Regions from separate parts of the Paenibacillus sp. FSL R10-2734 genome, predicted to be linked through region 3. Evidence: predicted binding sites of a transcription regulator. Region 3 holds the regulator's gene; each other region holds the start of a gene.

Region 1 (2,277 bases), 270 kb from region 3:
TATGTTGAAAGATTGGAACATTACCTGCGTCAACGTCAAACACCAGTGGCTATCGAAGTGTTCTCTGAAGTAGAACCAGATCCATCGACAACAACTGTTGAAAAAGGTACTGCAATGATGAACAGATTCCAACCGGACTGCATCATCGCACTTGGTGGTGGTTCCCCGATGGATGCTGCAAAAGGAATGTGGTTATTCTATGAACATCCAGATGCAGACTTTAACGGTCTGAAACAGAAATTCATGGATATCCGTAAACGGGTTTACAAATTCCCTAAACTTGGAAATAAAGCGAAATTCGTTGCGATTCCAACAACTTCGGGTACAGGTTCGGAAGTTACATCTTTCGCAGTTATTACAGATAAAACAACAGAAAATCATACTAAATATCCTTTGGCTGACTATGAGCTGACACCAGACGTAGCTATCATCGATCCTGAGTTTGTTTACAGCTTGCCAAAAACGGCTGTTGCTGATACAGGTATGGACGTATTGACACATGCTATCGAAGCTTATGTATCTGTTATGGCGAGTGACTACACGGATGGTCTTGCTATCAAAGCAATCCAACTGGTGTTCCAATACCTGGAAAGATCTGCACTACAAGGTGACAAGCTTGCCCGTGAGAAAATGCACAATGCATCGACATTGGCTGGTATGGCTTTCGCGAATGCGTTCTTGGGTATTAACCACAGTTTGGCTCATAAATGGGGCGGACAGTATCACACCGCACATGGTCGTACTAATGCGATCCTTATGCCACACGTTATCCGCTACAATGCTAAGAAACCTACGAAGTTCGCTTCGTTCCCTAAATATTCACACTTCATAGCTGACGAGCGTTACGCTGAAATTGCCCGCATTCTGGGATTGCCAGCTCGCACAACTGAAGAAGGCGTAACTAGCCTGATCAATGCTATTCGCGATATGAACAAAAAATTGGGTATCGAAGAGTCGTTCCAACAACTGGGCTTTGATCCTAAGGATTTCGAATCCCGTGTAGACTACTTGGCTGACCGTGCATTTGAAGATCAATGTACAACTGCCAATCCTAAGCTGCCATTGGTATCTGAACTAGCTGATGTATACCGTAATGCATTCTACGGAAGATTCGATAATTAATAATTGGTTAAATAGAGAATAGGATAGTTGTGGATTATAAATAAAGTGACAAATATCACTGGAAAGGTGATATTTGTCACAGTATTTTTATAGAAAATAAACTAGAATGTTTATATAAACAACGGTCCCACATATGAAATGTTGATTGTGAATTTTAGAACAACCACATCTTTTTGGGATCACGAGACACGGGATCAACCTTCAAGCCCGCGATCTCTACAAATATAATAAATATAGATGGAGGGATTTAGCATGTCGGTGATTGAAAAAGATGTAAATGAAGTGAAATCCGGTTGGAGAAGTTTCACAAAAGGTAAATGGTCCAAGAAAGTAGACGTTAACAACTTTATTGCTAGTAACATTAAACCTTATGAAGGAAACGAAGAATTCCTTGTAGGACCTACTAGTAACACAACTGAATTGTGGAAGATTATTTCTCAACTGAGCAAAGAAGAAAGAGAAAGAGGCGGCGTATGGGATGTTTCCCTAGATACTGTCTCCACAATCACTTCACATGCTCCAGGCTACATTGATAAGGACAAGGAACAAATTGTAGGCGTGCAGACTGACGCCCCTTTCAGACGTTCCATTCAGCCTTTCGGCGGAATCAAGATGATGGTTGATGCTACGAAGGCTTATGGCTTCGAGCTTCCACAAAACATCGTTGACATGTTCACGAACATTCGCAAAACGCATAACCAAGGCGTATTTGATGCATATACACCAGATATGAGAGCAGTGCGTAAATCCGGCGTTATCACAGGTCTTCCTGATGCTTACGGCCGCGGACGCATCATCGGCGACTACCGCCGCATCGCTCTATACGGTATTGATTTCCTGATTAAAGACAAAAAACAACAACTAACTGAGCTTGAAGTTGATTCCATGACTGAAGAAGTAATTCGTTTGCGTGAAGAGCTGTCTGAGCAAATTCGTGCACTGGGCGAATTGAAACAAATGGCAGCTGCTCACGGTATGGATATTTCCAAACCAGCGACCAACTTTAAAGAAGCTACTCAATGGGTATACTTCGGATATCTGGCAGCAGTTAAAGAGCAAAATGGTGCGGCGATGTCCCTAGGACGTGTATCTTCCTTCCTAGACATCTATGCAGAACGCGATATTGAAGAAGGTACTTTGACTGAAGAGCAAGTC
Region 2 (2,277 bases), 150 kb from region 3:
TTACCTTCTAGATTTCAACATTAAATTTCCACACTTTTGATTGTAAAGCTACGGACCTTCATCCATTTTCCTGAAATGAATTCGTCAATCGTTTTCGTCTTCGGTCTAACGCAAAAACGATGTTTGCTCCCTTTATCAAATCCTACAGCTTCAAAAATCAGACCATCACCTATTTGTTCCTTAAAAAACACTTGCTTCAATCCCAATCTATTTAGCATTTCAAGCTTTACACTCTCAATATACGTTCGTGAATACTCCTTAGACATATGTGTTCCTCCTAGTAGTGGTAGTAATATTATAAGTTCAATATGAATAAAATCAACATAAAAAGAAGCCAACCCATTGTTTATGGATTAGCTTCTATTGTATGAGATGATTACGTAATTACTTAACTTCTGTTGTTCCAGTCACTTTTCCATCAATCTTTGCAGATGCTTTCAGATCCTCGCTTGTGAAGTAAAGATTACCATCAATCGTTGCGGTTTCAGGCAGAGTAAAACCTTTCGCTTCTACATAAACATCGCCTTTAATCGTTCCGCCTTCAACTTTCAAATTCTCACTTTGTACTGTGAACTTGGGTACGGTTAGTGTATAAGTAGCAGTGATCTTGTGATCAGCATCTTGCGAATAAAGGGCAATCTTACGGTAGATGTCGCCATCTGCGGCTCCTTTATTACGGAATTCTCCAGCTACAACAACCTCATCCGGAATTGTTACATCATTTAGAATAGCAACAATCCAGTTTCCATCTTTGCTTACAGCCTTAGTAAATGCATCTGCTTGATTTACGATCGAGGCTGTAGTAACCGCATCTGTCTGCTCAGTAGCCGGAGCAGAAGTTGCCGCCGAATTGTTTGCTTTATCCTCATTTGCACCACAACCAGCCAATACTGCTACCGAAACCCCAGCCACTAAAATCATTTTAAATAGTCTCATTTTCGATTCCCCCTAATTTTGATTATAAATAAATTATATATTAAAAATCTTAATTATTAAGTGAATTATTTCACGAATTTGTGTCAGTATATAAAGCGATTTCACAGCGCTCTTTCTTCTCGTGTAGAATTCGTATCCATGAGTTACACCTCTTCTCGCTGACTAATTTAGCTTCTTAAATCTATTTACCCAAATTATTAAAATGATCACAAGGAATCATTTTCTTCTTGGTATAAAGTCACTCGTTGACTCTTCTCAAGTTTTAGTGATAATATTTGGAAATAAATATCTCAGCAAGGGAGAAGTTTACTGGTGAAAAAGACTACAATGAAGGACATCGCGCTCCGGGCTAATGTCTCTGTTGCAACTGTGAGCTATGTTCTGAACCGCGTCGATAACCAAACCATTCCTGAGAAGACCCGTAATCAAATTTTGTTGCTTGCGGAAGAGCTTCATTACATTCCTAATCTAGCAGCCCGTTCACTTGCCAATAAAAAAACAGGATTGATAGGCATACTTGTCAATAATTCTGCCCATATGCCACCTTGGAAGCTCTATGCCCAGTTCACATTTATCCGTGCTTTGGAACAGCGTTTAACAGATGCCGGATATCATACGCTGTTATACTCTCTTGGTACAGAGCATCCTTCTCTAGATATCATCGTCGAAAGAAAACTCGAAGCCGTCTTTCTGATCGATGTCCGCGATGAAGCCTTCTATTCGATTTCCAAGCATTTTGTAGAAGGAATCCCCTTGATTTTGATCGACAGCATGATTGAAGATAAGCTGTTTAAGCAAGTTCTTTACAATTATCGTTTAGCTCTACAAAAGGTAATGCCGGAGGATCTTTCGCAGGTATGTTTAATTATGGAGTGCTTCAATAACTCCCTGCTCACTCACTTTATCCAAGACAGTCTTCCTTTACCTGAGAAAGCGATATTTAAAGTTCAAAATCTGGAGGAATTGAATACAATCTTATCGGAGGGGAGCTACAAAGAAGCCATCGTTATTAATGAGTTTATCGGAAGTTATGTTGAAAAATCCGAGGTATTCGCACGTCTTTCTGTTCTTTGTACCTGTAATTGCCCAGAAATGCTCGGAGAAGACGTTCAGAAATTCGTATTCACAGGGGATAAAGCAGCTACCGCTTTTGAATTAATGCAAGAGTTATTAAATCGTTCTGACTATTCCAGACAAGAGAATAATCGTTATTTTGTTGATTAATTTTGTTGATTAATTTTTTTTCGATATTCACTTAAGCGTTTAAGTTGAGAGGAGAGTAACCCATGACAGATCCTGTTTTAGCAAAACATGCATCTACCGCCGTTCAATCCTATCCAC
Region 3 (2,277 bases):
TGCCGCGCCATCTGTACCCAGAGACACCTTCACTCCAGCTTTTAGAAGATCCGGCACTCTAGCCACTCCACTGGCCAGTTTAAGGTTACTCCCTGGGTTATGTGACACACCTACATTATGACGAGCCAGAATCTCGATCTCTTCATCATTCAAATGAACGCCATGAGCAACAATAGACGGCCGTGTGAACATTCCAAGCTTCTCAAGATGCGCTACAGGACGCAGTCCATAATCCACCACATTCTGCTCCACTTCACGTTTCGTTTCGGACATATGGGTATGCATCGGTAAATCCAAATCATGTGCCGCCTGTACAAACTTAACAAAAAAGTCCGGTGGGCAGGTATATGGGGCGTGTGGTGAGATCATCGTCGTAATTCTGCCGTCAGCCTTCCCATGCCAGTTACGTGCAAAAGAAATCGCTTCCGCAAGCTTATGATTCTGTACTTCCTCTGGACATAGGCCTATTACGCCGCGCATCAGTACGGAACGGATACCTGACAATTCGACTACCTCAGCTACTCGGTCCATATGATCATACATATCCAAGAAGGTTGTAGTCCCACCCTTTAGCATTTCTAGTACAGACAAGGAGGTTCCCCAGTATACATCTTCTCCGGTGAACTTTTCCTCCATCGGCCACATCTTCTCCTGAAGCCACACCTGAAGTGCTAAATCGTCTCCATAACCACGTAGTAACGACATTGCGGCATGGCCGTGTGTGTTTACAAGACCTGGCATGAACAGTAGACGACTGCCATCAACCACTTGCACACCATCTTCAATCAAAGGCTCTTCTTTTCCTATGTAAGTGATCAAATCATCTTCAATAGTCATATATCCGCTCAGAACCGGCTCATCCGTTCCCGGAATTAGAAAACGCCCGCCCTTGATTATAGTTTTATTGCTCTTCATTTCTACTTTCTTCCTTTCCGTCTTTCAGGTAATAAGCAAGGCTTTGCAAATCCGTTGTAAAATCGGCCGCATGAACCCGGATATTCGGTGGTGTTTTTAGAATCACTGGCGCAAAATTCAAAATCGCCTCAATTCCTGCTTCAATGAGAATATCCGCAACATTCTGCGCTTCTGAATTAGGCACTGTAATAATCCCAATTCGAATACCTTGCTCGCGGACCGTCTTTGCCAGCTCCTCCATTGGTTGCACAGTCAGTGAGTTGATTTTCCGCCCAACCTTAGGGGCATAGGAGTCAAATATAGCAGTAATCTTCATGGTATCCTTCAAATATGCGTTGTAATTAGACAAGGCATGACCAAGATTACCTGCTCCTACCAAAGCCACATTCAGCTGTTGATCAAGCTTCAAGATATGACGAATTTTTTCTATAAGATAAGCAACATCATAACCAATACCTTTTCTTCCGAAATCACCGAAATAAGCCAAATCTTTACGGATTTGAGCGGGATTTAGATCAAGCTTTTGACCAAGCTCCTGAGAGGAAACGGTTAATATTTCACGATTCTGAAGATCATTTAAAAAACGCAAGTACACAGGAAGTCTGCGAACGACAGCTTCTGATATTTTATCCGATTTCATAATATGCCTCCTAAATTAGTTATTACTTTTTTTCAAATCCTAACAAAAATTCCGTACCTCGTCTCAATGAAGAGCGGTATTCTTAATTCTTATACCGCCCTTCATTTGTAGAGTGATCACAAACTGAAGTTATACGTTTCGGGAAACGCCTCCGTCCTCCAACCACTCTGCTATACGAGGAACCATTTGATCCGTTAGCATATGCTCCATTTTCGGGCCAGGCAGTGAATAAAGGAAATACTTCCCATAGTGAGATTCTATAACCCTTGTGTCATAAACAATAACAATACCCCGATCCTGCGCTGTCCGTACCAGTCTTCCGAATCCTTGCTTAAAGCGAATAACTGCCTGAGGAACAGACAACTTCATGAACGGATTCTTTTTCTGGGCTTGCAATAACTCCGACTTCGCTTCCGCTAGTGGATGATTCGGCGGTTGGAATGGGAGCCTCACGATGGCCAAACAGGTTAGCGCTTCACCCGGAATATCTACACCCTCCCAGAAGCTGCTTGTTCCTAGCAGAACTGAGGCTGCACTGTCCTGAAAACGGCGGATAAGCTTGCTGCGGCTGCCCCCTTCCACACCTTGACCTAGCACCGTAATCTCCTGTGAGGCTAGAGCCTCTTTCAGAGGATCATAAACCTGGCGCAGCATCTTGTAAGAGGTAAACAGGACAAGCATCCGCCCGCGGGTTGTTACCGCCGTTTCCGCTAGCGACTGAA

What was found. Region 3 encodes Rex, which represses fermentation and respiration genes when NADH is low (regulators of the CRP and FNR family bind a similar motif). Its sites were predicted from a motif close to TTGTGAAATATTTCACAA; they were not measured.
Region 1: a site for Rex is predicted at 1,268-1,285, ahead of pflB (formate C-acetyltransferase). Genes of this name have one in related genera too.
Region 2: a site for Rex is predicted at 995-1,012, ahead of NSS67_RS13595 (polymer-forming cytoskeletal protein). Genes of this name have one in related genera too.

The regions. Positions count from the first base shown of each region.
Region 1 covers NZ_CP150170.1:2,685,843-2,688,119, forward strand. Annotated here, with positions in the region: gene adhE (bifunctional acetaldehyde-CoA/alcohol dehydrogenase) at 1-1,122, shown strand, start outside; gene pflB (formate C-acetyltransferase) at 1,375-2,277, shown strand, end outside.
Region 2 covers NZ_CP150170.1:3,111,532-3,113,808, reverse strand. Annotated here, with positions in the region: gene NSS67_RS13600 (hypothetical protein) at 21-266, opposite strand; gene NSS67_RS13595 (polymer-forming cytoskeletal protein) at 385-936, opposite strand; gene NSS67_RS13590 (LacI family DNA-binding transcriptional regulator) at 1,249-2,160, shown strand; gene NSS67_RS13585 (MFS transporter) at 2,223-2,277, shown strand, end outside.
Region 3 covers NZ_CP150170.1:2,957,498-2,959,774, reverse strand. Annotated here, with positions in the region: gene NSS67_RS12895 (amidohydrolase) at 1-915, opposite strand, end outside; gene NSS67_RS12890 (redox-sensing transcriptional repressor Rex) at 902-1,555, opposite strand; gene dinG (ATP-dependent DNA helicase DinG) at 1,685-2,277, opposite strand, start outside.